Regions from separate parts of the Planococcus liqunii genome, predicted to be linked through region 2. Evidence: riboswitches for the same ligand, from Rfam matches in the RefSeq annotation. Region 2 holds a riboswitch; each other region holds the start of a gene.

Region 1 (10,389 bases), 590 kb from region 2:
TTGACGTAATCGTAGGTGACGGCTTCATGCACATCGCAGAATCCGAAAATAAATACGACGTCATCATGGTGGATTCCACTGAACCGGTTGGCCCGGCAGTGAACTTGTTCACAAAAGGCTTCTATGCAGGAATTTCAAAAGCCTTGAAAGAAGACGGCATTTTTGTTGCGCAGTCGGACAACCCATGGTTCAAAGCCGATTTGATCGAGCAAGTGCAAAAAGACGTGAAGGAAATCTTCCCGATCACAAAATTGTACTTGGCGAACATCCCGACTTACCCATCAGGCCTTTGGGCATTCACGATCGGTTCGAAAAAATACAACCCGCTGGAAGTGCCGGCTGAACGTTTCCACGATATCGAAACGAAGTACTACACAAAAGAATTGCACAACGCGGCATTCGTATTGCCGAAATTCGTGAAAGATCTGGCAGGCGAATAAGATGCGCTTTGACGAAACGTATTCAGGAAAAGTATTTATCAAAAGCCACCCGAACTACGAAGAATCGAAAGCGGTCCTTTACGGCATGCCGATGGACTGGACTGTCAGCTATCGTCCAGGCTCCCGTTTCGGCCCGAATAAAATCCGTGAAGTGTCGATCGGTTTGGAAGAATACAGCCCGTATCTTGACCGCGAACTGGAAGATGTGAAATTTTTCGACGCAGGCGACATTCCATTGCCGTTCGGCAACCCGGAAAAATCGCTGCTTGAAATCGAGACCTATGTCCACACGCTTTTAGCGGACAATAAAATTCCGATGGGCATGGGCGGCGAGCACTTGGTGTCTCTGCCGGTCATGAAAGCTGTTGCGAGCAAATACGACGATTTGGCGATTATCCATTTTGATGCGCATACCGATCTTCGCGAAAACTACGAAGGCGAAGAATATTCGCATTCCACGCCGATCCGCAAAATCGCGGACCATATCGGACCGACAAATGTCTACTCGTTCGGCATCCGTTCCGGCATGAAAGAAGAATTCCAATGGGCAAAAGAAAACGGCATGCACATCTCGAAATTCGAAGTGCTGGAGCCGTTGAAGGAAATTCTGCCAACGCTCCAAGGCCGCAACGTCTATGTCACAATCGATATGGACGTATTGGACCCTGCGCATGCGCCAGGCACCGGAACAGTCGACGCAGGCGGCATCACATCACGCGAACTATTGGCATCGATCCATGCCATTGCAGCGTCCGGCGTGAACGTTGTCGGATTTGATCTTGTAGAACTGGCACCGGTCTATGACCATTCCGACCAGACAGCTAACACAGCAAGCAAACTCATCCGAGAAATGATTCTTGGGTGGGTTAAATAAGAAAAGTGGAAGCACCTGTCCAGTCCCGATAAGCGCTGGAGGACTTACAGTAAATGGCGTCCTTTGCCATTTGCAGGAAGGCCGAAGCGACTCGAGGGACTAGGTGCTGGAGCTGGACAATAAGAAAAGTGGAGGAGGCTGGTCAGCTCCGACCGGCGTAAGACGATTTGGCGAAGCGGCATGTTTTCAGCCGCACAGCCGAAGTGGCTTACGACCCAAGGAGCTAGCCACCGAAGCTGGACAATAAGAAATGTGGAAGCACCTTATGCGTCCGCTAATAATCAGACCGGCCTGGAATTTTCCAGGCCGGTTTTTTGCAGTGAAAAAGCTTAGTTGATCATAAAAGGGTTCTAGTTGCTCGTAAAATCCTGAAAGTTGCTCATTGGAATATGAAAGTCGCTCGTAAAGCCGATCTGGTCGCTCATAAAATTGCCACGGCTACTCATAAGCCAACAAAAAGCTGCCACAAACCTCCCAAAATAGAATCTTTCATTGAAAAACGGTAAGATAAAAAAGACGATTAATCTGGAAGAGGTGCTGACAATGGAATTGTATAAATGGACAGGCCAGCGCGACCAAGGGGTAGCGCTTCTCGCAGCGACGCCAAATGCGCGGCTGATTTATTTGGTGGACGGCGAAGAATCGACTGTACTTTTTGAATCCGAAGGCGGAGCGGCTCCGCAAGGATTTGAAGCATACCAAGTATTGAATGCAGTCGGCGACATCAACGACGGCTTTTACGCAGTATTCAACAACATTCCGGTGACAGAAGAAGGACGCGAACTGTTTGAGTCGCGCTTTCAAAACAGAGCGGGCATGGTGGAAAAAGAACCGGGATTCGCAGCGATCCGTGTCTTGCGTCCCGTCAATTCGGATACTTACATCATCCTGACCTTATGGAAAGACGAAAAATCGTTTACCGATTGGCAAGAGTCGCAGGCTTATAATCATGCACATGCGAAACGCGGAACTTCAGAAGGCATTGACAAAAAGCCGAACATTTTCCCGCGCCCTTCATTTGTCAAAACCTATATTCGATGATCCGCAGCAGCAGATCGGAGAAGCAGCGATTGAAAACCACTCACCCGAGTGGTTTTTTATGTCATGACGGTAAATCCGACGGGCAAACGTGATTGAAATAGAACATCAAATCGGGCTATAATGGAAAGGCTATTACATAAAGGAGGCGGCGGCATGCAAAAAGCAGTGAAAATTAAGCTCACGACAATCATCCGCCAGCCGGACGTGGAAGATCAGCAGATGGAATTGTGGTCGCAGGGAACGCTGACGGTGAAAAATAACCGGCGCTACTTGCAATACGAAGAACAGTTGGAAGAACTGTCGATTCGGACCACGGTGAAAATCAGCGAAAACGAAGCAGTCATCATGAGAAGCGGCGGCCTGCAGATGCGGCTACCGTTTTTATTACATAAAGAGCAAACGGGAAACTTAACGAATGAGCAAGGTTCCTTTATGCTGACGACAAAAGCTCATGAGCTGTCGATCAGCGATACACGCTTTAAAGTCCGGTACGACTTGGCGATGGGGTCCGCTCATGTCGGAGAATACGAAATGGAAATTCAATTTTTGGAGGGAAACCAATGAATGCAGTAGAAAAAGTGCAGCACGACATTAAAATGGCCATCAGCGAAGCGGTTCAAAAAGCGGAGCTATCGCCGGAACCGATTGAAGTTCACCTGGAGTCGCCTAAAGACAAAGCGAACGGCGATTACGCCACCAATATTGCCATGCAATTGACGCGTGTGGCGAAAAAAGCACCGCGTGTGATTGCGGAAGCGATTGTTGGAAACATTGACAAAGATTCGGCGAACATTGAAACCGTCGACATCGCAGGGCCTGGCTTCATCAACATCACCATCAAAAAAGACTACTTATTGGATGTTGTAAAAACAGTACTGGAGCAAAAAGAAGATTACGGTCGCACCAATTCAGGCGGCGGCGAACGCATCCAAGTGGAATTCGTTTCGGCTAACCCGACAGGCGACTTGCACCTTGGCCATGCCCGCGGTTCATCCGTCGGCGATTCGCTGTGCAACCTATTGGACCTTGCCGGATACGACGTATCGCGTGAATACTACATCAACGATGCCGGAAACCAGATTAACAATTTGGCGTTGTCCATCGAAGCCCGTTATTTCGAAGCGCTTGGCGAAGAATTGAACATGCCGGAAGACGGCTACCGCGGTCAGGACATCAAAGACATCGCTGGAGAACTTGTGAAAGAGCACGGCGATAAATTCGTTCATATGACAAAAGAAGAACGTTTCGATGCATTCCGCAAGCACGGCTTGAAAGTGGAACTTGCGAAGCTGCAGAAAGACTTGGCGGATTTCCGTGTTGAGTTTGACGTCTGGTTCTCTGAAACTTCTTTGTACGAAAAAGGCGAAATTGACGTTGCATTGAATAAGCTTCGCGAAAACGGCCATATTTTTGAAGAAGACGGCGCTACTTGGTTCCGTTCGACAACATTTGGCGACGACAAAGACCGCGTTTTGATCAAAAATGACGGTTCGTACACTTACCTGTTGCCGGACATTGCCTACCATGAAGACAAACTATCCCGCGGCTTTGATAAATTGATTAATATTTGGGGGGCTGACCACCACGGCTATATTCCGCGTATGAAAGCGGCAATTGAAGCGCTTGGCTATGACCGCGATACGCTAGAAGTCAGCATCATCCAAATGGTCCAATTGTACAAAGACGGCGAGAAAATGAAGATGAGCAAACGTACCGGCAAAGCGGTAACAATGCGTGAATTGGTTGAGTTGGTCGGCCTTGATGCAGTCCGTTATTTCTTCGCGATGCGTTCAGGCGATACACATATGGACTTTGATTTGGATCTTGCGGTATCGCAGTCCAACGAAAACCCGGTTTACTATTCACAATATGCACATGCCCGCATCTGCTCGATCTTGCGTCAGGGAGAAGAACAGGGGCTGACCCCATCAACAGATCACCTGGAGTTATTGACTTCTGAAAAAGAAATCGATGTCTTGAAGAAAATCGGCGATTTCCCGCAAGTGGTGGCAGATGCTGCAAAACAGCGTGCGCCCCACCGCATCACAACTTATATCCATGAATTGGCGGCGCATTTCCATAGCTTCTATAACGCCAATAAAGTCCTGGATGCGTCCAATGCTGAACTGACAGGCGCGCGCCTTGCTTTGATTACAGGCGTTAAAACCACTTTGGCAAATGCCTTAAGAGTTGTCGGTGTTTCTGCTCCCGACAAAATGTAAGATGCACCAATAAATTTGGTGTATAATATGATTAATTAACTGAATACTTTATTCATAAAGGTGCTTATGTCTAAGAACATGAGTTAAAAGGGAAGCCGGTTCGATTCCGGCGCGGTCCCGCCACTGTAAGTGAGAGCAAACTGCAAACGGCCACTGAAGCAACGCTTTGGGAAGGTGCAGTTCGCCATGAACACGAGCCAGGAGACCTGCCTTTATGACAACGCCCATTAAGCCTGCGAGGACCGGCTTGGATGCACACGCTTTTTATGTCGTCCTTTTAGACCTCCCGCAGCATTGCGAGAGGTCTTTTCTTTTTTTACAACTACACAATTGGAGGAATACATCATGAAGAAGTACTGGAAGTTTGGGGCAAGTGCAGGATTGGCGGCTATGCTGCTCGCTGGATGCGGAGGGCAAGATGCACCGACAGGAGAAAATGAAGAAACCCCGGTGGATACGCCGAAAGAAGTGACAGAAGCAGAATTTCCGGTGACCATGAAGGATGCAACGGGAGAAGAAGTTGTCATCGAAGCGGAACCGGAAGCCGTCGTGTCGATGGTGCCATCCAATACAGAAATCGTATATGAACTCGGCTTGGGCGAAAAGATTGTTGGCGTATCCGATTTTGACAATTATCCGGAAGAAGCGGCGAGTGTTGAGAAAATCGGTGGACAGGAATTCAATGTTGAAAAAATCATCAGCCTGCAGCCAGACTTGGTGTTGGCCCATGAAAGCGGCCTAGGTGTCGGTGAAGCAGGAATTCAGCAACTGCGTGATGCGGGCCTTGCGGTCTACGTGGTTTCAGAGGCGCAAAGTTTCGATGAAGTATATGAAACAATGACCGTCATTGGACAGGCAACCGGTACCATGAAAGAAGCAGATGCCCTTGTGTCGGAAATGGAAGCCCAAGTGGATGAAATCGAAGAACAGGCAAATACGATTACAGAACCGAAAAAAGTATTCGTCGAAGTGGGAAGCAGCCCGGAAATTTATACAACCGGCAGCGGCACATTCATGGACGAGATGCTGGATATCCTAAACGCTGAAAATGCGGCCGGGGAATTAGAAGGCTGGGTCAGCATGGACCCGGAAGCCATTGTTGAGAAAAATCCCGACGTGATCATTTCGACAGAAGGTGCTTATGTGCCGGATGCAGTAGAAAAAATCAAAACCCGCAACGGTTTTGCAGAAGTGGCTGCCGTTAAAGAAGATGCGGTATACAACGTGGATTCTGATAAAGTCACTCGTTCCGGCCCGAGATTGACAGAAGGCTTGATGGAAATGGCACAAGCGATTTACCCGGAGGTTTTCAGTGAATAAAAACAGCCTTGCGTACATCGTCTCTTTCATTCTTTTGGGAGGGGCTGTACTGCTGGGAGTAACGGTCGGAACAGTGGCGATTTCACCGGAAGTACTGTGGAATCCGAAATCGGATGAAACAGCTGCCAATATTTTATGGAACATCCGAATGCCCCGCGTGGTGTTGGCTGGCCTTGTAGGAGCTTCGCTGGCAATTGCCGGAGCGGCTTTCCAAGGCTTGCTGAAAAATCCATTGGCCGACCCTTACACTTTAGGAGTGTCATCCGGCGCCTCAGTCGGCGCTGTCATGACGCTCTTTTTCGGTATTTCAGTCCCGTTTTTAGGAAACTATACATTGCCGGTCATGAGCATGCTTGGAGCTTTGGCGACCATGTTTGCTGTCATGTCATTTGCGAAACTGGTCGACCGGTCGATGAAAATGGAAACGGTCATCTTGACGGGAATCATTTTCAGCTCTTTTCTCGGTTCAGTCATTTCATTGATGATTGCATTGACAGGAGAAGAGCTTCGCCAAATCATCGGCTGGCTGCTTGGCAGCGTGTCGATGCGCGGCTGGCCCTATGTCCAGATGTCTCTGCCATTTATGCTGATCGGCTCGTTTTTATTGTGGCTTCAGCGCCGTGAACTGAATGCGATGCTGTTCGGGGAAGAACGCGCCCAGCATTTAGGGGTGGATGTGAAAAAGAGCAAACTGATGATTTTAATCAGCGGCTCCCTGCTGACCGGGTCGGCAGTGGCCGTTTCGGGCACGATCGGCTTTGTTGGATTGGTGGTGCCGCATATGACGCGCCTCGTCTGGGGCTCGGACCACCGCCACGTATTGCCGCTGTCTTTTATTAACGGAGCGGCCTTACTGATCATCTGCGATTTGGTATCGCGCACCATCATTTCGCCGACAGAATTGCCGATCGGCGTCATTACCGCATTTATCGGAGCACCGGTCTTTGCATTCATCTTTTTCCGGCAACGCAAAGGAGGGAAATAACATGCTCAGCATTACAGAACTGGTTGGCGGCTATGGAGAAAAAAATATCGTCAATAACATTTCATTCCAAGTCGAAAAAGGGTCGATTCTTGGCATTTTAGGGCCAAACGGCAGCGGAAAATCCACGTTGATGAAATTGATGAGCGGCATCTTGCCGGCAAGGGGCGGCAAGATTGAAATCGAAGGGAAATCACTTGCGGACTTCGGCGCTAAGGAACTGGCTAAGCAAATGGCGGTGCTCCCGCAGCTCCATGCCCATGCTTTTTCGCATACCGTCCGTGAAACCGTGTCACTCGGACGCTATCCTCATCAAAGCGGCTGGTTTTCCTCCTGGTCGGATGAAGACGAACAAGCAGTTCTAGAAGCGATGCGCTTGATGAATATCACGCATTACGAAAATACATTGATTGACCAATTGTCCGGCGGGGAACAGCAGCGCGTGTTTGTCGCGCAGGCCTTGGCCCAAAACGCGAACATCCTCTTGCTGGATGAACCGACCAACCATTTGGACATCAACCACCAAAAGGAATTGCTCGATACCATCAAAAAGCAGGCAATCGAAAAAGAGCTGACGATCGTCTCGATCTTCCATGACATCAATATTGCTTCTATCTACTGCGACCAGCTGCTGCTGCTCGATGAAGGGCGCATTGTCCGGATGGGCGAGCCGCATGAAGTGGTACGGGAAGAAGATATTGAAGCGGTTTACCAGACGCGCATCAGCAACTATCCGCATCCGGAATTGCCGAAGCCGCAAGTGACTTTGTTGCCGGGAGTCAGCCGGCAAGCGGCGGAAACGACGATACGTGCCAGCGACTTTATCTTATCGCCTCAGATGGTGCTGTTTCAAAGCCAGGCGCCGCTCAAGACGGTTTCTTCAGCGGTAATCAATGCAGGTGCTGGCTGGTTCCGCACCTTTATCAACCGGCATGTCGACATGACCTATAATATCGACAACAGCTTCTTAGAAATGACGGGATTTATTGAAGAACTGGGATTTAAAACGACAGATACGGTCGGCATGATGACGGCTGTCCGGACAGAAGATGCCATTGTAAAAGAATACGAAGCACTATTTGGTTCGGTTGTCATTGCTGTAACGGCCGGAGTGGGAAATGCAGTGGACGTTTCCAAAGCGCTCGAACGTGAGGTACGGGTTGGAACCATCAATACCTGGATTATGGTCAACGGCAATTTATCGGATGAAGCCTTTATCCAGGCGATGATCACGGCTACAGAAGCAAAAACGAAAGCGCTCCACGAAGAGCAAGTGACAGATCCCTTGACCGGCACTTTGGCCACAGGGACATCGACAGACAGCATCCTCGTTGCCGCCACCCAGCAAGGCGAATACCTGCCGTATGCTGGGCCGATTACGGAACTTGGCAAACTGATCGGTTCAGGTGTGTTCGAATGCACAGTCGAAGCAATTGAACTGTACCGGGAGAGAAAAGGAGCATGGTAAGCCATATTCTGGCCATTGGCTGTGGCTTGCTCCTCGACCGCATTATCGGAGATCCGCCAAATTGGCCGCATCCGGTGCGCTGGTTCGGGACAATCATTTCAAAACTAACGAAAAAATGGAATCATGGACCCCATGCTTTTCGAAACGGTTTTGGGCTTGTTGCCATTGTTGCTGCTAGCGCTTTCGCGGCCAGCTATTTGCTGATTGCCGGAGCGGCTGCCATTCACTGGGGCTTTGGTTTTCTTGTGGAGACGGTTTTAATCGCTGCGGGTCTGGCGCAAAAAAGCCTGCGCGATGCAGCGGAAGAGGTCTACCGGCCTTTGCTCCATAAAAACTGGGACCAGGCAAGAGAAAAACTGTCCTGGATCGTCGGCCGGGATACGGTGCATCTGGATGAAAGTGAAATTACCCGCGGCGTGGTGGAAACCGTTTCGGAAAACACAAGCGACGGCGTCACAGCACCGCTGTTTTGGGCTTTTTTGCTCGGCGCGCCAGGGCTTTGGCTGTATAAAGCTGTCAACACCTGCGACTCGATGGTAGGCTATAAAAACGAGGAATTTTCACAGTTTGGCTTTGCCTCGGCGCGCCTGGATGATGTCTTAAATTTCATCCCAAGCCGGATAACGGGTGCGATTATCCTGCTGGCAACACGCAACAAAAGAAGACTGACCTTGCGGCAGCGTTTTGGGGAATGGGCGCAGGATGCTCGAAAACACCCAAGCCCGAACAGCGGCTGGCTCGAAGCAGCTACGGCTGTCCAATTGGGCATTCAATTGGGCGGCGTCAATACATACAAAGGGATCCAATCGGTCCGTGCCCGTATGGGAACACCGGTTTACGCACTGCAGGCACGGCATATTAAAGACGCCGTTCGCCATATGCATATCGCAACAATTTGGTTTTTCATTCTTTTTGCTATAGGAGGGCTGATCATTGAACTTGCCTGACCACGGGGCGAACCCGCAGCGTTTATATGAAAAAATGGGAATGGAGCGTCCTCCGAGGATTCTGGATTTCAGCGAAAATGTCCATCCGTTCGGACCGCCGGCCTTTATCAAGGAAAGCTGGCAGTCGATGCAACACCTCATCACTTCTTATCCGGACCCGGACGGCGAGCCGTTCCGTAGTGCGGCAGCCCATTACCATGAAGTGGAGCCGGACCGGGTGATTGCCGGAAACGGCGCAGCGGAGATTTTCACCTGGCTGGCACGCCGCTACCGCGGAAAGTGCGTGGTACTGATTGAACCCGCTTTTTCCGAATACCGCAAAACACTGGAAGCGGAAGGCGCGGAAATCAAAGCGATCCAACTAACCGCTGCAAACGGCTGGCGCCTTGAAATTGAACAGGTCGCACAAGCCGCCAAAGAGAGCGCTGCTGTTTACATCTGCAATCCGCACAATCCGACTGGCCGGCTTCTGCAGCGATCTGAACTGTTGAAAATAGCTGAAATGTGTTCCAAAGCGGGCTGTGAACTGGTGCTTGATGAAGCGTTTATCGATTTTGTAGGAGAAGAATTTTCGCTGATTCCACTACAAAAAAACCTGGAACACGTCATCATTGTCCGCTCGATGACAAAAATGTACGCCGTTCCGGGACTGCGTCTCGGCTATGCACTCGGGAAACCGGAAATGCTGGATGAATTAAAACAAGGCGCTGCCCACTGGAACGTCAATGCAATTTCAGCCCATATCGGGGCCGGCTGTTTGAAAGAACAGGCTTACCGGGAGCAGGTCGTAAAAGAAGCTATCGAGGAACAAAACAAAATGGTTTGTTTTTTAACCGGAAACGGTTGTGAAACAACTGATTCTTCGGCAAACTTTCTGGCATTCCGGCTGCCGCATGGAAAAGATGCAGACCGCTTTTTCGAGGAGCTGTTAGCTAAAGGGATTGTGCTCCGCCATACGAAATCATTCCGCGGCATGGACGGCCAATGGTTCCGCATCGGCATGAAATCGGCCGGTCAGATGGAAGAACTGAGAGGAGCGATTACGCAGTGGCTGCAGGACAACTAATTTTCGTCAGCGGCGGGGTTAGAAGCGGG
Region 2 (10,389 bases):
ATGATAGAAAAAGGCGAAGCCGGCGTAGAAATAAATGCCTTCCAGGTTGATCGAATTGACGCTCAAGCGGAACAAGGTCTGCGGCGTTGGGTTCTGGCGGAACGCCTCGTAGGCATCCAGGATCAGGTCGTTGCGCTTTCTTACGATTGAATCGCTTTTCGCCTGGTTGAAGCGCGCATTTTGCTCGCTGATCGACACCAGTGAACTTAGGATATACGAATACGACTCGTTGTGCACCGCTTCCTGTTGGGAAATGACCGCGAAAATCGCCTTGAAGCTCGAGTCGGTGACATAGTCCATCGCCTGGCTCATTGTCGGCGTCTGCAGGCTGTCGAGCGACGCCAGCTGCGTGTTGATGCGCAGAAATACGTCCCGTTCAACATCCGTCAAATGGTCCCATTGCTTGATGTCGTCCTGCATATTGATTTCCTGCGCTTTCCAGAAGTTCGACAAAAGCGTTTGGTACAAATCGTACATTTGCGGATAGGCGATATCGTTCCAGTTTAATAAACCGGACGATTCCCCGTTGATGATGCCGGTGGATTTATTCGGCTGCTCGGGATTGAGCAGCTTGATCTTTTGCAGTGGTGCGTGAATGGACATAGTGGTTCCTCCTTAGCTTTGGCATGCTTCGCATTCTTCGATTTCCGCCTGGGATGTGCTGCGGACGTAGTACGTCGTCTTCAAGCCCTGTTCCCATGCTTCAAAATGCAGCCCCAGCAATTCTTTCGCTTTGATCGTATGCGGCACATAGAAATTGAAGCTGATGGCCTGGTCAATATGGCGCTGGCGGGCCGCGTTCTGGCGGATGCTCCAGTTTTGGTCGAGTACGTGGCGTGCGCGGCGGTAATAATCATAAGTGTTGTGGTCAAGATCCGGCGCCGTCACTTTGAATTTGAAGTTTTTCTTTTCTTCCGCAAATTCCACTGCATAGAGCGGGTCGATGCCGTCCGTTGAGCCGCCGATTTTAGCCGTCGATGAGTTCGGTGCCACCGCCATCATCCAGCCGTTGCGGACGCCGTTTTCCGTAATGGCGCTTTGCAATTCGTTCCAGCGAACGCTTGTATAGCCTTTTCGGTCAAAATACTCGCCGGTCTCCCATTCGGAGCCAGCAAATTCGCGGTATGCGCCTTTTTCCTTGGCAAGTTCCATCGAAGAGAGAATGGTATAGTAGGCGATTTCTTCGTACAATTTATCAGCAAACGCCACGGCTTCCTCGGTTTCCCAGTGGATGCCTTCAAGCGCCAAAAGATGGTGCCATCCGAAAGTCCCTAAACCAACTGCTCTATATTTCTTATTTGTTGCATCGGCCTGACCGACGGAAATGGTATTCAAATCAATGACGTTATCCAGCATGCGCATCTGAATCGGCACTAGGCGTTCCAGCACTTCTGCTTTCACCGCACGCGGCAAGTTGATCGATGACAAGTTGCAGACGACAAAATCGCCCGGCTTGCGGATCATCACAAGGTTGCCGTCTTCGTCCGTATATTCTTTTGTGATGGTTGTAGCTGACATATTTTGGGTTATTTCTGTACACAAATTACTACAGTAAATCGATGTAAGCCCCTTGCCGCGCAAGTGCTTGTTCGGGTTCTGGCGGTTGACTTCGTCGCGGTAGAACATATATGGCGTGCCGGTCTCAAGCTGCGACACCATGATGCGCGCCATAATGTCCATCGCCCGGTAGGTTTTCCGCGGCAATAACGGATTGCTGACCGCTTCTTCGTATTTCTCTTTGAAGTGCTTGACGTCCGTTTCATCGTAAAAGTCTTCCAGGCCAAGTGCAGTTCCCGCACTGTCTTTCCAGCCCATGATGGTCTTCACTTGGTGCGGGCAGAACGTATGCCATTCGCCGGTGCTGCGGCCGTTTTCATCGGTTTCCTTCAGCTTTTCCATGAATAGGTCTGGAATCGCCACGCCGGTGAAAATGTCGTGTGCTTTCCGGCGCTCGTCGCCGTTGTTCGTCTTCAAATCCAGGAAGCCGTTCATGATGTCTTTATGGAACACGTCCAGGTAAATCGCGACTGCGCCTTGGCGCTGGCCGAGCTGGTCGACGCTGACCGCCGTGTCGTTGACAAGGCGGATCCACGGAATGACGCCGGACGAATTGCCTTTGAATTTTTTGATGTCAGATCCCAAAGCGCGCACTTTGCCGTAATAGACGCCGATGCCGCCGCCGTCTTTGCTGAGGCGTGCAATGTCCCAGTTGTTCAAGTAAATGCCGTCAAGCGAATCGTCCACCGTATCGATAAAGCAGGAAGACAGCTGGCCAAAGCTCTTTCCTGCGTTCGACAGCGTCGGTGTTGCCACGGTCATATACAGATTGCTCATCGCCCAGTAAGCTTCCTTCACCAAGTCCATGCGCTTTTCCTTCGGTTCGTTTTGCATCAGCGTCATCGCGATGACAAGGAAACGCTCCTGCGGCAATTCGTGGACATTTCCTTCGTAATCCTTCGCCAAATAGCGGTCTGCCAGTAAAAACAAGCCGATGTAATTGAACAAAAGATCGCGATCTTCCTGGATTTCATTGCCCAGAGCCCCGATTTCCTCTTTTGAATAGCTCTTCAGCAAGTCACCGGAATAGATGCCGATGCTGCTCAGTTTTTCCACCAGTTCATAAAAATCGCCGTATTTGGATTCTGCCTGGTAGCCCCGACTATTCGCCGCGCCTTTGTACAAATCATTCAAATAAAGTTCCGCGGCAACGAATGTCCAATCCGGTTCCGCCATGGAAATGCGGTTGAGCGCATAAATCAAAGACTGCTCGCCTTTTGCCTGCGTTTCGAGTTCTGCTACTTTTTCGAGCAGCGGTGCGGCGTCGAGTTTGTAGACATCTCTCGCCCGCAGGATTGCTTTTGTCACGGCATCCGTTTCTGTGTAGATAAATGTATTCATATTAAACCAGCTCCTTTGCGTATTCGTTGATTTTCATGCGGCGCTGCTTGCGCTCCTGTGCACTTTTGAACAGCTTTTTCTCGTGTTCTGTTTCCGGCACCACTCCCGGCACCGGCGTCGGCTTTCCTGCTTCATCGACGGCGACCATCGTCAAAATGGCGGTGGTCGTCAAGGTTTTCTCCCCCGACTCGATGCTTTGGCATTCCGCTTTCACGTACACTTCCATCGATGTGCGCCCCGTGGATATGACGACGCCTTCCAGGAGCAGGACATTGCCGACCCGTGCGGACGACAGAAAGTTCACCGTGTCGATCGACGCGGTCACCACAGCTTTGCCGCTGTGTTTCATCGCCGTAACGGCGGCGATTTCATCGATATAGGCGAGCACGGCACCGCCAAAAATGGTCCCCATGTGGTTCGTGTCCGGCGGCAGCACCAATTTGGTCTGAATGGTCCGCGAACGGCCTGCTGTAATTTGCTCTGTCATCGCTATTCCCCCAGTCGGTATTTGGGCATATAAAAAACCCATCTTCTCAAGCGAGAGGATGGGTCGGATAAACGTAAATAATCAGGCGGAAACCGGCAAAAAGCCGCTGCACCGCGCAGAGTACCTTCGTTATACCTCCCAGCTCCCGGAGAAGGTCATTAACTTATAACGATGGCAGGTCTCCTGGCTCGTGCGTCTTCCTACACTATGTCCTTCCCGTCCGTTGGACAGTGGATTGCCATAGTTCGTCAGCACTTACAGTTGCGGGTACAGCTCCGGTTTTCAGCGGATTCCCTATTAAGCCTTTTCAGGCACCATTGTTATTGGTTTTACTATATATAGTGTTGTTTTTTATACAATTTACTAAATACTGTATCTATAAACTATAAACCAGATCTTTTTCTTTTACAAGCCAAGAATGCAGTCCAAAAATACAAAAGCCCGCAAGCATCGGCTTGCGGACTTCGCCGTTCTAAAGGTGCAGCTGCTGATGGCCGTTAAAGCAATTTCATCAGCTCAACGGCTCCGAGATAAACAAAAACGACGACACATGCAGTTAAAACGGTATTTGTGATCCATCCGTTCCGGAATTCCCGGTCCACCCGTTTGGAATTGAGCAAAAGCATTAGGCTGATAGCCAGAAACGGCATGAACAGCGCACCGAGCGCTCCGTATAAAATAACGAGCAGGACTGGCTGGCCGAAAAACAGCAGCAGCATGGGCGGGAATGTCAGCCAAAGCAGATACGCACGGTACGCAAAGTCTTTTTTCGAAACTTTTCTATCGGAATGCGCCCCTTTTTTTCGCACCATCCGGACAAAATCCGCAAACAGATACGGCACTCCGTTCCAAACACCCAATAACGAAGAAAAAGCGGCTGACCAGGCGCCGATTAAAAACAGCCAGCGGGCAAAAGAACCAAATTCATCGCTGTACAGATTCGAGAGCGACACCAGCCCTTCCTCGCCGTTGATTTCAATGCCGGTGCCGAATAAGAATTCCGCTCCGACGACCAAAAGCGATAAGGTGAAAATTGCTGTAATGATGTAGCCCGTAGCAGAGTCCATGCGCATCATCGGGATCCAGGATTTGCCCTCCCAATTTTTTTCGCGGATCCAGTAGCCGTAGGACGCCATCGTAATTGTTCCTCCCACACCGCCGAGCAGGCCTAAAACCAGCAGCAGCGAACTTCCGCCGGTCCGTGGGACAAAGCCGCTTACAATGTTGCCGATATCCGGCAGAAGGATCACTGCAGAACCCACCACCGTAATAAACATGAGGCCCACCATGAAAGTCATCACTTTTTCAAAGAGTTGATAATGCCCGAGCATCACCAAAGCCAGCCCCGCCAATCCGTGTATCACCGCCCATGCCCAGAGCGGCATAATCGGGAACATGGTGACCATCATGATGGCGCTTGTCGACATGGCGGCGGCTCCGTAACTGAATCCCCAAATGATGGAGTAGACGCCGAAATAGCCGGTCGCCCATTTTCCGAGTGAATGCCAGCCTTCCAAAATCGACTGTCCTGTGGCAAGCTGCCATCGCCCCATTCCTTCGGTAAAGTAAAACTTGAACAACGACCCGAGCAGAATCGCCCATCCGAGCGTCATGCCAAAAGCCGCGCCGGCCACAAGAGCCGCAATCAAATCGCCGGTCCCGACGCCGGTTGCAGCGGTTACAAATCCTGGTCCGACTAATTTGGCTTTCCCTGTAAATGTCTTTGGCGGAGCAGGTACTGAGTTTTCAGTGCGAGAAATTGTAGACATGCAATAACCTCCCTGTACGTTTTTTATTGCACCAAAACTAGGTCCGTTTTGTGGCGAGCTTCAGGATGTATGCGTGCAGTGATTTTTCTAAAAGCTTTTTTCATTGCTGCTCGTTTCTTCAACTGCTGTTTACATAAATTATAAAACAAGTGAATCTAAAATTGATAGAATTTTCAATAAAAAGGTATCCCGTTAAATGGAGCAGTCAAAACAGCTAACTAGTTCCTCTTTTATTTTTCACATAAAAACCCCGATCTTTAGACTGACATAGCGATTTGAGACACATATAAAACACCTTTATTAGGCTGCTTGCGCCCCAAATTCCTTGGGTGCCAGGTAGCCTAATTTTTCGAGAATCCGGTCTTCGTTGTAGTAGCGCATATATTCGTTTACTTTCTCGACGACTTGAAAGTTGTTCAACGAATTGAATTTGACGTATTGAAATTCTTCCGACTTGATATTCGAATGGAACGATTCAATCACTGCGTTATCCCAACAGTTTCCGCGCCGCGACATGCTGCTCACGGCGTGTTTCTCCTGAATCAAATTCTGATAGGCAGACGACGTGTAGACGCTGCCTTGATCGGAATGGATGGTAATCCCCTCGGGATAGCTCCGCAGTTTCAGCGCCTCCTTCAATGTATCGATAACGAGCGGCGTCTGCTGATGGTCGTAGAGCTTGTACGCAACGATTTCGTTGTTGTATAGGTCCATGATTGTCGACAAGTAAAGCGTCGAACTTCCGTATTGGATATAGGTAATATCCGTCACCCATTTCTCGTTAGGGGCAGCGGCAGTAAAATTCCGTTCCAACCGGTTCGGTGCCACAATGACCGATTCCCCCTGTGATTTCCATTTCCGTTTCTTCTTCACCCGGCATTGCAGGTTGTGTTTTTGCATGATGCGCTGAACGGTATTGCGATGTCTCGTGGTCTTGTAGTCTTTTTGGAGTAGTTTCTTGATTTTCCGATGGCCAAAGCGGTATTTCGTTTTCTTACATATCGCGATAATATCTTTCTCTACTTGTGTCATGTCACTGGTAGGGCCGTCGGCCATCCACCGGTAATAGGTGGAACGTGGCACACCTAATGCAGAAAGAATCACCGAGACGGTATACTTCTTGCGGTAGGTCTCCACAAGTTGAAGAACTACTTGTTTTCCAACTCCTTTTTGATCTCCAAATACTTTTTTAAGATGTCATTCTCCATTTTCAAATGCGCATTTTGGCGATCTTTCTTTTCCACTTCACTGGCGAATTCCGGTCCGTGTCCAAAGCTATATTGCTTGCCAATTGGCTGGTCAAAACGATGAATTTCATTATTCCGATACCATCTCATCCAGGTCTTAATTTGGGAATAGTTTTTAATCCCATACTTCTCCATAATCTCCTTGTTGGTTAACTCCCCATTCATCTTATCTTTTACAACAGCCCATTTAATCTCGCTAGAATATACGTTTTTGCCCATGCAAAAACACCTCCGATTTGTGTACTTGTTAAAAGTGTACCATCTCGAAGGTGTTTTATATTGTCCCATTTAATTATGTTAGTCTACTTCTCTTGGAGAAAATCGGGGTTCCGGAGCAGCAGATGGCTAGTGCATCGGCATTTATAGATAAACGATGTAAATCAATGCCGCAAGGACGATTCGGTAAATCGCAAAAGGCACCAATTTAATTTTATCGATCAATTTCAAGAAGAACTTGACGACGACGAGCGCCACGATAAAGGCACTGATGAAACCGACGATAAAGAACGGAAGGGCATCCATCGTGAAGTATTCCCAGTTTTTCAACAGTGACAGGCCGCTGGCGCCCAGCATGATCGGCACCGCCATGATGAACGTGAAGTCAGCCGCCGAGTGGTGGCTCATTCTCAGCAATACCCCACCGGCAATTGTTGAACCGGAACGCGAGAATCCTGGCCAGAGGCCGAGACACTGGAACAGACCCATTCCGAATGCCTGCTTGTAGGTCATTTGGTCAACCGTGTCGATATGCGGTTTTTTCTTGGTGACGAAGTCGGCAATCAGCATCAGGATCGCGCCAAGCACCAGGCCGATGATGACCGTTTCCACAGAAAACAAATATTCATCTATGTAATCTTCGAACAACAAGCCGAGAACTCCGGCCGGGATTAATCCGACAATTACTTTTGTTAAGCTGAGCCGCTGCTTTTTGCCAGCTGTCTCTTTTCTGTTCAATCCAAGCAAATCTTTGAATCGGTCTTTAAAGACGATGACGACAGCGAGGATGGACCCCAGCTGAATGACGACTTTGAACGTGTTCGCGACCGGTTCTGTGTAAAGTTCTTTTGAATTCAGCCAAATGTCATCCACGATGATCATATGGCCTGTTGAAGAGACCGGCGCGAATTCCGTCAAGCCTTCAACAATCCCCAATACCATTGCTACAAATAATTCCCATAACTGCATGTTCTTTTTCTCCTTTAACCTCAAATAATTATTGTTCTTTATAAATTAAACCAAATAAGCAGTAGAAACGACCAATCTGAATGAAAAAAGTTTCCAAACTTTTTTGCCCAGTACCTTAAATTTTTTACCAGTTTAATCATACACTTTTTTCGGCCATTTACACAGCCTATTAAAAAAAGAGGAAAGACTAAAAAGATTTTAAAAGCTGTCTGTTAACTGTTATATGAAAATACCAACTTTCTGAATCCTTTTATTTTTTCTCATCGAATACTTTCTTCTTTCATTAAATCTAAATCGTGCTATGATATTAAATTGTGATTTTAAAATAATTATTTGATAAAAAGTTACATAGCTTTTTTATTCTTATAAAAACGGAGATGCACGATGAAATACCAAACAGGTTATTCTTTCCACTACGGCTGGGTGATTATTGCTTTAGCGGCTTTATCCCAGTTTTTCTCTGGCCCCGGACAAACATATTCCAATGCGATTTTCATCGATTATTATATAGACGAATTCGGCTGGAGCCGTTCAACGGTTTCAGCTATTTACTCGAGCGCCACCTTGGCAGCAGGCTTTCTGCTGTTCTTTATCGGGCGGCTCATTGACCGCAACGGTTCAAGAAAGATGGCCGTCATTGTCTCTTTTGCCCTGGCAATCGCTTGTTTTTTCAACAGCTTTGTCACCAGTCTCGTCATGCTGTTTATCGGTTTCTTTTTTATCCGGCTTCTCGGCCAAGGCTCGATGGGGCTGATTTCAAGTTCCTTAATTCCACAATGGTTTATCAAAAAAAGAGGGCGCGCCATCAGCATCGCGGCCATTGGGGGACTCATCAGTTCGGCCGCTTTCCCGCTGATGAATGTCTGGCTCATTGACGCTTTCGGCTGGCGGGCTTCGTGGCTGATCCTTGGCGCCATTGTCGTTGTCTGCTTTACCCCGCTCGCTTTTTTCCTGATCCAAAACTCCCCTGAAGACATGGGCTTGCTTCCCGATAACGGCAGTGCCGCCAAAGCAGACGCCAGCACTTCCATGATGAAAGAAGTCAGTTGGACCGTCAAAGAAGCAGCCGCTACCCGGTCGTTTTGGCTGCTGCTGGTCTGTGCCATCATTCCCGGCATCGTCAATACCGGCCTGACGTTCCATTTGCTGTCGATTTTCTCAGAGAAATCACTGTCCCGTGAAGCGGCTGCCAGTGTATTGAGCTTAACCGCATTGATCGGCCTTCCAGTGACATTTCTTGCGGGAATCGTTCTTGAGAAAGTAAAAGTGCAATACATGCTCGCTCTAGTTTTTGCCGGCGAAATCGCTTCGTTGCTTTTATTGCAAACCGCTTCCAGCTTTTCCGCCGCCATCCTGTTTGGAGTGGTTTGGGGCGTCAGCATGGGGCTCGAGCGAATCGTCATGGCGGTGGTCTGGCCCAACTATTTCGGCCGCAAACATATCGGCAGCATCAGCGGCATTTCGATGGCCATGATTGTTACCGGATCGGCTCTTGGACCATTGCCGCTCGGCATCGCATTCGACCATTTCCATGGCTATGCTGAAATTTTGTGGGGCATCCTACTGTTTCCGGCAATCGGGATTCTGGCCGCTTTAGCAGCCCATCCTCCCGTCAAACAACATCAGCTCCAAACAGACGAAGAAAAATCAGCTACCGTGAATCACCCGGCGCCTTTACTCCAAGAGTAAAGGCGTTTTTGTATGCCTGCGGAATCGGCTGCTCCAGTCCATAACGGACGAATGCTGTATCCACCTGCGGATATAGGCGCTCTGCGAGGGCTACCGTTTCTTCCAATATCGCTGTCAATTGCTTCACGGCAGAAAGCGGTGATTCCACATATAGTTGACGCAGCCGGAAATCGATTTGTTCCGGCACAAGCGGCAATTCGGCAAGGCGTTTGTAGAACCATTTGTAAGTCGGAAAATAAGACCGGTTCAATGCAAGCAAAACCAGGAACAAGCCGTCCAGAATGGAGTTTAAAATGCTGTAGAATGCCGTCGGATTGTCCCGCCTCGCTGCATACAATAACTGCCGGAGATGGAAATGCGGCAAATAGGCCTCCAGAAATTTCACCGTCAATTGGTCCGGATACGCATCGATCCGCTCTTTGATCGGCTGCAAATAGTCACTTCCATAGAACGGAATGGCGAACTTCATTGTATCCAGCACATTGCTGGCATCAAGATCAGTGCTGAAATGGTCCAGCACCTTATCGGCAGCCGCCTCTTCTTGTTCCATGGTTCTATGCCACACATCGACGGGAAAGCCGTTGATCAGATAGGCGCTGTCATAGCCGATATCCATTTGGGGATACCGGCGCTCTGCATTCAGACAGTTGAAAACTGCGAGCCTGTTTTCGGCATCAGGCTGATGGTTCCAGTAAACAAGCAATTCCAAATCCGAATAGGCATCGGCGTATCCTCGCGCTACCGAACCGCCGACAGCAACCGCATGCACTCCGCTGAAATTCGACAGTTGTTCGCTTAAATTCTGTGCCAGTTCCAGCCGCCACTTGGCATGCTGATTCATTCTCGGCGGTTCATTAACATTTTTCATACCGTATTTCTTTCCTTTCGCACCGGAAGCGTTCGACTCCCGGGTACTTCTCTCCAAGGCTGATCGCTGTAAAGCCTGTTTTCCGGTAGAATTCCACGGCTTCCCGGTCCGTTTCAGCTACTACAACGCAAGGAGAGTGTTCTGTTTGAATCCACTCAATCATTCGGCCGCCGATCCCTTGGCCTCTCGCTTCAGGAGTTACGGCAATGTGTCTGATTTTCAGCTGTCCCTCTTCCAAGTGAATCC
Region 3 (10,389 bases), 970 kb from region 2:
CACGGCGTTGAAGTGTATTACAAAAACTACGAAGACTTGATCCACGGCTTTGCAAACTTTTCAAGCTTTGTTCCGGAAGCCCGGGATGCCGTTGCTGAAGGCGCACAGGAACTAAAAAAAGCTTTTTCATGATCAAATAAAAAACAAGCCGGAACTTCCCTCACAGGAAAGTCCGGCTTGTTTGATTTTGTATTAAAAGAGCGGCTGCTTTGAAAACTTGTAAGAGCCGGCCGCAACTGCAGCGATGCCCGCCAGAACCATGAGAACAACCAAATATGCATTTTCTAAAGAGTAATTTATTAGCAATACGGGCGCTGTGATTGCAAACAGAACGGCAAAGCAGTGCTTCACCCAACGAAAACGCATACGGAAGCCGATCAGCGCCAGTGCACCGGTGGCGATAAACAACATCCACATGGTAGCGATGCTTCCTGTATCAATGCAGATCAGGATGCCGAGCAGCACTAGGCCCAATGCGCTTAACACCACATCCGGATAACGACGGAAGAACGGGACAAGCAGCAGCGCCATCAACAAATTGCAGATCGCAGTTGGCAGATTTTGCAGAAAAAAGATCGAGCTGATGTCCACCAATGTAAAAGCGGCAACTAAAATGATTCCTGCACCGCCTGGCTTCACCCGCTTCCATACAAACAAAAACAAGCCGAACCAGCCGACTGTCAATAAACCAAAAATCCACTCTGCACCGTACCAAAGTTCGGATATTCGATACAGCAAATAGCCGCCTAAAATAGCCGCTGCATACAAGACAAATGCCTTCATGCCCTCATCTTCTTTCTCCAGAAGTCCGTACTGTTTACGATTCCAATACTTCGATTTTCACATCTTGTGCAATAATTTCCACTTCAACCATCGGGCTGTCGAACAGCACATGCAGTTCGAAGCGGTCTTCGTTCAAGTAAATTTCGTTATACAGCCACCATGCACCGGCAAAGTTTTCAGGAATATCCGCTTTGGCGACGCCCGTGAATGTCAGCTGGATATCCGTGAAATAATGGAAGCCTTTGCTGCAATCGAGCTTGATGATCAAGGTATCTTCCGCTTCTTTTTCAACCGAAATCACTGTGGCATCATGCAGGCTTTGCTCCATTAACTGGATTGCGCCGGCTGGAAGTTCGCCTTTGATTGATTGGTAATGCTTGCTGTATTCTTCGTTGATGGTTTCAAGCCGCGTTTCATGCTCCTGTTCCCATTGCTTTGCCATATCCCGCAAATCCTGCGGTGGAAAGCCGTGGCTGATGGTGCCATCGTAAATATATGGATGAAAAGACTCCGGCAGGAATTTCAATAAGTCCTCCCGCATATCTTCCAGATTTCGTCGGTAGTTTTCTTCGTAATCAATGCCTTCTTCTCTATAGGAAACAAGCTCTTCTTCCCATTCCTCTAACGATTCATGGTAAGCCAGATAACCGGACACCTGCATCTCGTCGTACCATTCTTTTGTAAAATACCTCATTGTGTTCCTCCTGTTTGTTCAATCAAGCAGTTTTTTCTCTATACAATAGTGTACCCCCTTCGGCACTTCGGTGGATAGTACAATTTTTGAATATGTGTTGATTATCTTCCTCAGACACTTTATAAAGCACAAAAAATCTGTAAGTTCTGTCAATAAAGGCTGCTTGTCCCCTCTCTTTCCTGTTTAATGCTCGGCGAAAAAGAACCCAATTGGCCCTCCCTCTTCGAGAAGCAGTATGCTACACTAAAGCTAAGTAAATAGTCATGCAGGGAGAAGGTGCTGATTCGTCAGCGTAACAGGGAATCCGGTGAAAATCCGGAGCTGTTTCCGCAACTGTAAGTGCGTATGAAACAAGGAATGCCACTGATCGATGAATGTCGATTGGGAAGGTCTTTGGAGTAAAATGATGCACAAGCCAGGAGACCTACCTTTTTCTGAACGTATTTTTGCTCTTCGGAAGATAAGGGGATCTACGGCAACTTTTTCTATTGGCAGCTTTTTGCGGTCTGATAATAGTCTTTGTGCCACCCTTACATTAGGGTGGCTTTTTTGTGTTCTGCTGAAAGCGATGCGTCTGCTGATATTTACACAATCCAGGTCGTGGAGGTGAAATTGTGAAAAAAGATATTCGTTATGTCTGTTACCCGTTCATGCGGGAAAGTGCTTCAACCGTGGATTTTGAAATCCGGACCGATTCATTGACGACCCGGATCGGCGAAGCCATCGCCTTAACGGAAGACGTGCCGATGGTCTATGAGGACCTCCGTTACCTGCAGCCGATGGCGTACCATTTAAATGGTTCCGTCCGCGGAAAACTGGCGGTGACGGAAGAAGACTTGGCGTTACTGAGCGAGATGTACGACAAATATGTCGCCGAAGTTGAAGAGGAAATCAGCCATTTTGTCCTGCCGCAAGGAACGCACGCCGCCACCGTCCTGCACGTATGCCGCAGCGAAGCGAAAAAGTCTGTCCGCGCCTTGCACAAGGTGAGCTTAGAGCGCGACGTACCGGAGCATCTGATGGACTATGCCGGCTTGCTTGCCAATTTATTGTTCGCGATGGCTGTATACGTCAACAAACAGCACGGCATAGCGGAAATTCCGTTCGTCAGCAAATCCTATCCAACCAGACCTTCAAAGAAAAAGGAGACTACACCGTGAAAACCAAATCGATACTTTTATTCCCCACCATTCTTGTCGCTGCCCTGCTCGGCGCCTGCCAATCGGATGAAGCAGCAGACAAGACAGAAGCCGACAAAGCACCGGCTGAAGAAAAAGTAAGTGAAGCCTATACAGTCAAAGACGACCGCGGCCAGGAACTCACGTTTGAACAAGCGCCTGAAACCATCGTTTCCCTGATTCCAAGCAACACCGAAATTGTCTATGCCCTTGGCGAAGGCGACAAACTGATCGGCGCAACCGATTACGACAACTATCCGGAAGAAGCAAAGAAAGTCGAACGCGTCAGCGACTCGGTCGCCTTCAATGCTGAACGCATCCTGGAGATGAAGCCTGATGTGGTCCTCGCTTATTCTACGGGCGAAGTGGCACCTGAACTTGCCCAGTTGGAAGATGCCGATATTCCCGTATTCGTGATTCAGTCCGCCACTTCGTTTGATGAAGTATACGGAGACATCGAACAAATTGCTTCTGTTCTTGCAGCGGAAGAAAAAGGTGATGAATTGGTCAAAGACATCCAAACACAGATCCAGGATGTGCAGGATAAGTTAGCGGCAGTGGAAGAAAAGAAAGATGTATATATGGAAATCAGCCCTTCTCCTGAAATTTACACAACCGGAAAATCGACGTTCCAGCAAGAAATCTTGAATCACGCTCAAGTGGAAAACGTTTTTGAAGATTTGGAAGGCTGGCCGAACATTTCCGAGGAAGAAGTCATTACACGCGATCCGGAAGTGATTTTGACGACTGTTTCTTACGTGGAAGATGCCATTGGCGATATCAAAGCCCGTGAAAGCTGGTCTACTGTCGAAGCCATTGAAGACGGCGATGTCTACTTCGTGGATTCAGACATCACTTCACGTCCCGGTCCGCGCATTGGCGAAGCCGTGCAGTTGGTTGCAGAAACCGTTTATCCGGAACTGATGGAACAATAAGGCCTTAAAAATGATTGATGAAAAGGCACTATCCGAATCGCCCCTGGGCAGGTTGGATAGTGCCTTTTTCAATGTAATTTTTACCAATACCACACCCGTAAGCCATCTGCAACAATATCAGCTTGCCGGGTTATAATTTTTGATTCGCCTCGCTAACCATGTTACGCTTCTTTTCGAACAAAATTAGAGGAGGAATTTTCATGACACCAAACACATACAAAGAAATCCATTTGATCAACCGACCGGAAGGCACACCTACAAATGAAGATTTTGCATTTGTCGACAAAGAAATCCCTTCACTCGGAACCGATGAACTGTTGTTAAAAACACTTTATCTGTCTGTTGACCCGTATATGCGCGGCCGCATGAAAGATGTTAAATCGTATATTGCTCCCTATCAATTGAACGAAGCTATCACAGGCGGCATCTTGGCTGAAGTCATTGAATCGAAATCCGACCGCTTCCAAAAAGGCGACATCGTGACCGCTAACCTTGCGTGGGCGGAGTATAACACAGCCAAAGCGGATTCCGTACAAAAAGTGGATCCGGCAATAGCGCCTATCACTACTCGCCTCGGCATCCTCGGTTTGACCGGCTTGACCGCTTACTTCGGATTGCTCGATATCGGCCAACCGAAAGAAGGCGAAACCGTTGTGGTTTCTGGCGCAGCTGGAGCAGTCGGTTCCGTTGTCGGGCAGATTGCCAAACTGAAAGGTGCAAGAGCAGTCGGCATCGCCGGTTCTGATGAGAAAGTGGATTACTTGATCAACGAACTTGGCTTCGATGCAGCGGTCAATTACAAAAAAGACAGCTTCAATGAAGACTTGAAGAATGCCTTGCCGGACGGCGTAGACGTTTACTTCGACAACGTCGGCGGCCCGGTATCCGATGCCGTCATCTGGGAACTCAACAACAAAGCACGCGTCGTGCTATGCGGCACCATTTCGTCCTACAACACACCGGGCGAAGACATCGGACCGCGCATTCAATGGAAGTTCATTACAACCAGCTCCATGATGAAAGGCTTCACACTTGGCGATTACGCGCACGACTTTAAAACCGGCGCTGTCGCTCTTGGCAAATGGCTGCAAGAAGGAAAACTGAAATACGAAGAAACCATCATCGAAGGTTTCGAAAAAACACCTGAAGCATTCTTCGGCTTATTCGAAGGCAGCAACCTCGGCAAACAGCTCGTAAAAGTCGCCGATCCGGAAATTGCAAAACTGTAATCGAATAAAATAATGAATAAAGAGGAAGCTGCACTTGATCAAGTGCAGCTTCCTTTAGTTTGCCCAGAAGTCCTGGCCAGATGATTAAGCCGCTATCACAAGAATTAAAGTGGTTACTTCATTTCCCATAAACTTAATTTCATTTGCTTTAAGTTTTCAGTTATCCCCGTTAATCCGAAACGAAAGACGGCGACACCAACGGGAATAGGATGAGCCGAAGATCCCGCAGGAGCGAAGCGACGAGGAAGCTGAGGCCAGCTCCGCGGAAAGCGTCCGCCTGAAGTGAAGGATTAGGCAAGGTACTTGTTAATGTTCATTCTTCTAAAAATTCAGCTCTCTATTTAGTCAAAAAAGAGGTGCCCCGACAAACCGTCAAATCCGGTTTTCGGGACACCTCTATTTCGTTTATTCGCCTTCCACAACCGCTGGATCTACCTGGTAGTTGTAGTCCGCTGGATCGATTGGCTCGAAACCAGGCGGTGTATAGAATCTCAACAAGTCGCCGTTGACCACGCGGTCAGACAACTGCAATTCATACGTGCCGTGTTCTTGCAGATTTTCTGCGATTTCCAGTTGTTTTTCATCTTCAATCGGCAAGCCCGTTTCCGGGTTGTAGAACTGTTCGCCGACTGCGTAGATTTCCGGACTCGCAAAGTCGCCGTTGCGGAATGTCACTAGTTCTTCGTGTTCCGGAGACAATAGGTCTGTACCGAACTGGACGTTGTTTTGTGTGTCAACGCCAAGCAAATGCATCACAGTCGGCAGAAGGTCAATTTGGCCGCCGTACGTATGATTGACGCCGCCTTCCATACCCGGTACGTGGATGAACAACGGAACCCGCTGCAGCTTGGTGTTTTCAACCGGTGTGATTTCTTTTCCAAGCAACTGGCCCATGGCCGCGTTGTGGTTGTCGGAAATCCCGTAATGGTCCCCGTACATGACGACCATCGTGTTGTCCGCCAAACCGGATTCTTCCAGCTGTGTGAAGAACTGCTCAATCGCTTCATCTGCGTAGCGAGCCGTCTGGAAATAGTTATCCACACTGGCATCACCCGTTGCCGCTTTTTCGATCGTTGTCAATGCAGGATCGATTTTATAAGGGAAATGGTGGGCGACTGTGATAAATTTCGAATAGAACGGTTCCGGCAATGACTCCAAAAGAGGTGCCGACTGTTCAAAGAAAGGCTTATCCATTACGCCGTACTCAGCCATGTCTTGGTCGGTCAGATTCGTATATGACTCGATATCGAAGAAATGGTCATAGCCGAATGATTTGTAGATTTCAGAACGGTTCCAGAACGTGCCGTTGTTGCCATGGAAGACTGCAGACGTATAGCCTTTGTCTTTCAGTAAAGCAGGAGCGGCTTGGTAAGTGTTCTGGCCTTTCGTGATAAACGCGGAACCTTTCGGCAAACCGAACAACGAGTTTTCAAGCATGAACTCGGCATCCGAAGTTTTGCCTTGCGCTGTCTGATGGAAGAAATTATCGAAGTACATCGTATTTTCTTCGCCAATCAATGAATTCAGGAACGGCGTCACTTCTTCTCCGTTCAATTCATAATCCATCAAGAAGGTCTGGAACGATTCCAGATGCAGGTAAACGACGTTCATGCCTTCAGCTGCCCCGAAATACGCTTCGTTCGGGCTCGCATAATTGGATTTCGTGTAGTTGACCACTTCCGTGCCGTCATCGCTGTCAGCGAGTACGCGCTGGGAAGAAGATTTCAAGGTTTCCACCGTGTCATAAAGGGCGTAATTGTACATCCCCAAATATTTCACGATGTAGTTGCGGTCAAAGCCGCGCGTCAATAATTCGGGACGGTCGCTTTCTGCCAGGCCTAAGTTCAAGAACGAAATTGCCAATGCCATCGTAATCGCTGGAATGACCGCTTTCGTTTTGAAGTTTTTCGTTTCTTTTGGCACCCGCTTAGAAAAGACCAGATAAATCAGCAGTGCGACATCCACAAAGAACAAAAGATCCGTCGGCTGGATCAGCGTAACGATGCTGCCGCCCAGATCGCCGAAGTTCTGCGTTTGGAACAAAGTCGGCAAGGTCAGGAAATCACTAAAGAATCGGTAATACACCGCATTCGCATATAGGAATATGGACATAACGACGTAAATGAATAGAAGCGATATGTATTTCCGTTTCCCTTTAAACAATAGCGACAAGCTTAATAATAGCAGCGCGGACCCGAGCGGGTTGATGAACAGCAGGAACTCCTGCAAGACGCCGTCGACATCCAGTTTAAATTGAGTTTTTTGGGTCAAGTATGTCTTCATCCACATCATGACTACTGCCAGCAGGAAAAGAGGCACAAACTTGTTTGTTATTTTTTTAGTAGTTGTTTTCATATTTTTCATAATACACCTTCTCATTAGTGGTCTTCACAGGAATCTTTCGGACAGGACATTAAAAAAGCTTGAAGCCAGATACCTCAAGCGAGAGATTCTTACAAAGAATGACAAATTCTATTTTACTAAACAACTGGCAGGAATGATAGTTTAAAGTCCCTAATTTCTTCAAAATGCGCAGAAGGACTTACCCGCTTTGTCGTCTTTAAAACCCCTATTCCGGTGAATTCGTGACTTCCTTCATGGGTGAATGAAAGCTTTCTTAACTTCATAGGACGCACAGGACGCCTAAATAGTTTCCAGTTCTTTAAATTTATTAATAGAAATGAAAAAAGCTCCTACAGAAAAAATATCCCATAGAAACTCTTTTCATCGTGTTGGCTTTGTTTGACTATCATTCAGGGCAGTTTAAAGCGCCCGTTCTTTCCAATCTTCCAGCACCGCTTTTTCTTTTTGTGGATCGAGCCCCGCTTTCCGCTCCGAAACGGTGCGCGTCGCTTCCCAGGCAAGCGTGTCCCGGACCGTGTCGCTTAGCGGACGAAATGTTAATCCCGCTTGCACTGCTTTGCGGCTATCGACGGTAAGAAATCCGGCCATGTTTTCCTCATCCGGAATCCAGAGCGGCATGTCCGACCAGCCAGCTACGCCGTGCCCCAACAAAAAGTGCTCATCCACCCAGACCAGCTCGGCGTCACTCTCTGCTGCTGACTTGCAGCCTTCCAAAAACTGTTCCATCGTTAGCTTCTCTTCCGGCCCTGTCGCATTAAACGTTCCGGTTTCTTGGCTTTCGACCATCTTCACAATCCATTCCGCCAAATCGCGGACATCAATAAACTGCACTTCCTTGTCTCTTCGCCCAGGCGCCAGCACTTCCCCGCCTTTTTTCATGCGGTTGACCCAATAAGTAAAACGGTCCGTGAAATCGTAGGGGCCAACAATAAGCCCAGGCCGGATAATCAAACTGCGTCCTGTAAAAGCTTGCTCCACTTCCTGTTCGCATAACACCTTCAGCTCTCCGTAATGGGCGCCAATCGCCTGCGCCGCGTCCATCCCTTTCAGCTCTTCCACTTTTTCCGGCTTTAATTGCCCGACTGCATGGTTTTCATCAATTCCGGGTCCTTCGAGCTCGGCATAGACAGAAGCGCTGGAGATGAAAGTATAGTGGCCGGTTGCATCACGAAGCAGTTCCGCCGAATCTTTGACCTGCCATGGCAAATAGCCGCTTGTATCAATTACCGCGTCCCATGTCCGTCCTTTTAGCGCTTCTAATTGGCCGTCCCGGTCTCCGGTCAATTTCTCTGCTTCCGGAAACAAGTTGGGATCCGATTTCCCTCTGTTGAACAAGCTAACTTCATGCCCTTTTTGAAGGGCTGTTTCGGCCAGAAAACGCCCGAGAAAACGGGTGCCTCCGAGAATCAAGATTTTCATCGTATTTCCCCTTTCTTCGTTTAGGTGGTTTAGACCTTACCGGGACTCCATGGCTGCTTACTTTCCTTACACTTACTGGTTGCCTATAGTATTCTGCAGTGGAGCCAGACAATCCTTTATATCGAAAAAGGGGCCGCTGCAGTTTCTTCTATATAAACTATTTGCTTACCGGAATGCAGTTCATTTGGAATTTATCAGGATTTTAACCTAAACAAGCGCCTTTTCTTATATACTAAGAGCATCAAGAACAACAAGGAGGAATTAGCGTGACAAAAACTGATCAGACGAATAAACCTTTAGCATCGGAACAGCGCTACGAATTGCTCAACACTTTGAAGGAACGATTCGAGAAGCACATCGACCGCCACGAATTTTTGGAATGGCCGAAAATCCAGGAAAAGCTTGAAGCCAATCCGGATAAACTGTGGTCGCTCCATGAAATGGAGCGGACAGGCGGCGAACCGGATGTTGTCGAGTATGACAAAGCGAAAGATGAATATGTGTTTTATGACTGTTCCAAAGAAAGCCCGGACGGCCGGAGAAGCGTTTGCTTTGACCCGGAAGCGCTCGAATCCCGCAAGAAAAACAAACCCGAAAACAGCGCAGTCGGCATGGCAGCGGACATGGGCATTGAGTTGCTGACGGAAGAACAATACCGGAGCCTGCAGAAAGTTGGCGACTTCGACTTGAAAACATCAAGCTGGGTCCAGACGCCTCCCGACATTCGGGACCGCGGCGGTGCCTTGTTCTGCGACTCCCGCTACGGGCAAGTCTTCCTGTACCATAACGGCGCGGATTCCTATTATGCAGCCAGAGGATTCCGTGGTTCATTGAGAGTGTAAAAAAAGAGCTTCCAGGAGGATGTACGTCTCCCTGGAAGCTCTTTTCGATTCTATAAACCCACGGCCTCATTCGAACAACTGAACGTTCGGTTCCCGCTTGAGCACATGGACCAGAATGGCGTGCAGCTGGCCGCGATGATGATAAAAATGCGCCTGCGTATCCAGAAGCCACTCGTATCTAGAGTGGACAGCCCCGAAAAAGGAAGTCGTTACCTGCTGCAAATCCTTTTCTTCCATTTCCGCCATGCCATTCCGCAGATAAGCGTAGTTCCCCGTTAAAGTAGAAGCAATGGACTTCAAACTCATTTGAGGTGCTGTTTCCTCGTAATATTGGTCCAATTCTTCCTCCGATGCTCCCAAACCAATCAGGAAATCGGCTTTGCCTATAACGGACATATGCGCCAACAATTCTCCAATCGACCATTTCTCCGCATTCGGCTTGTTCAGCAAATCTTCATCGCTCAACGTGTCCATTAGTTTAATAACCGAGTCAACCGCCAAATCCATTTGTTGAATGATGCCTTTACAATATGGGTTCATTCTCTATCCCCTTTAACTAAGAATCTCAATTCAGAAACGGAAGATATCTCACTCTGTTGGAAGTTGTTATTACTTTTCAACTTCTCCTTGACCATCCGCCATTAAGTTTTGAATTTGGGTTCTATCATCCCTCCCCATTTTAATTCAAAATCCTTATTTTCCAGTTTGTATAAAAAGGCGAGGATTTCATCCATATTTCCCGAACGAATTTGATGGTAGAATTCCTTTTTCATTTTTCCGATGTATTCAGTTTTCGTAAGCCTGTCTTTCTCATCGTGCGGCGCAAGATCCTTTTCGTAATTGCTCATTGCAGCCAGATCCTCTTGATCAAAATGATAAGAGCTGCCGTCAGGAGCTGTTTTAACGACAAAAGGGTACTCTTTGATGACGTCTTTTTTGTTTTTA

Evidence for each region. Region 2 has a riboswitch for cobalamin ahead of QWY22_RS18605 (acyl-CoA thioesterase). Riboswitches for the same ligand answer to the same signal wherever they lie in the genome.
Region 1: linked by a shared signal. The riboswitch ahead of QWY22_RS15740 (ABC transporter substrate-binding protein) and the one ahead of QWY22_RS18605 (acyl-CoA thioesterase) in region 2 are both predicted to bind cobalamin.
Region 3: linked by a shared signal. The riboswitch ahead of QWY22_RS04005 (cobalamin adenosyltransferase family protein) and the one ahead of QWY22_RS18605 (acyl-CoA thioesterase) in region 2 are both predicted to bind cobalamin.

What each region holds. Positions count from the first base shown of each region.
Region 1 covers NZ_CP129238.1:3,181,335-3,191,723, reverse strand. The annotation lists gene speE (spermidine synthase) at 1-440, shown strand, start outside; gene speB (agmatinase) at 442-1,314, shown strand; gene QWY22_RS15755 (antibiotic biosynthesis monooxygenase family protein) at 1,858-2,355, shown strand; gene QWY22_RS15750 (YwiB family protein) at 2,509-2,919, shown strand; gene argS (arginine--tRNA ligase) at 2,916-4,577, shown strand; cobalamin riboswitch at 4,619-4,805, shown strand; gene QWY22_RS15740 (ABC transporter substrate-binding protein) at 4,923-5,897, shown strand; gene QWY22_RS15735 (FecCD family ABC transporter permease) at 5,932-6,882, shown strand; gene QWY22_RS15730 (adenosylcobinamide amidohydrolase) at 6,884-8,347, shown strand; gene cbiB (adenosylcobinamide-phosphate synthase CbiB) at 8,341-9,294, shown strand; gene cobD (threonine-phosphate decarboxylase CobD) at 9,281-10,360, shown strand; gene QWY22_RS15715 (bifunctional adenosylcobinamide kinase/adenosylcobinamide-phosphate guanylyltransferase) at 10,342-10,389, shown strand, end outside.
Region 2 covers NZ_CP129238.1:3,769,056-3,779,444, forward strand. The annotation lists gene QWY22_RS18595 (ribonucleotide-diphosphate reductase subunit beta) at 1-603, opposite strand, end outside; gene QWY22_RS18600 (ribonucleoside-diphosphate reductase subunit alpha) at 616-2,898, opposite strand; gene QWY22_RS18605 (acyl-CoA thioesterase) at 2,900-3,385, opposite strand; cobalamin riboswitch at 3,542-3,719, opposite strand; gene QWY22_RS18610 (Nramp family divalent metal transporter) at 3,883-5,154, opposite strand; one part of gene QWY22_RS18615 (IS3 family transposase) at 5,455-6,344, opposite strand; one part of gene QWY22_RS18615 (IS3 family transposase) at 6,344-6,620, opposite strand; gene QWY22_RS18620 (undecaprenyl-diphosphate phosphatase) at 6,762-7,586, opposite strand; gene QWY22_RS18625 (MFS transporter) at 7,971-9,275, shown strand; gene QWY22_RS18630 (nucleotidyltransferase domain-containing protein) at 9,238-10,143, opposite strand; gene QWY22_RS18635 (GNAT family N-acetyltransferase) at 10,130-10,389, opposite strand, start outside.
Region 3 covers NZ_CP129238.1:787,775-798,163, reverse strand. The annotation lists gene lipP1 (LipP1 family hormone-sensitive lipase) at 1-132, shown strand, start outside; gene QWY22_RS04015 (hypothetical protein) at 193-783, opposite strand; gene QWY22_RS04010 (DUF4085 family protein) at 818-1,477, opposite strand; cobalamin riboswitch at 1,735-1,923, shown strand; gene QWY22_RS04005 (cobalamin adenosyltransferase family protein) at 2,092-2,637, shown strand; gene QWY22_RS04000 (ABC transporter substrate-binding protein) at 2,634-3,590, shown strand; gene QWY22_RS03995 (NADP-dependent oxidoreductase) at 3,791-4,819, shown strand; gene ltaS (lipoteichoic acid synthase) at 5,225-7,183, opposite strand; gene QWY22_RS03985 (SDR family oxidoreductase) at 7,583-8,602, opposite strand; gene QWY22_RS03980 (DUF4256 domain-containing protein) at 8,869-9,444, shown strand; gene QWY22_RS03975 (DinB family protein) at 9,511-9,984, opposite strand; gene QWY22_RS03970 (hypothetical protein) at 10,086-10,389, opposite strand, start outside.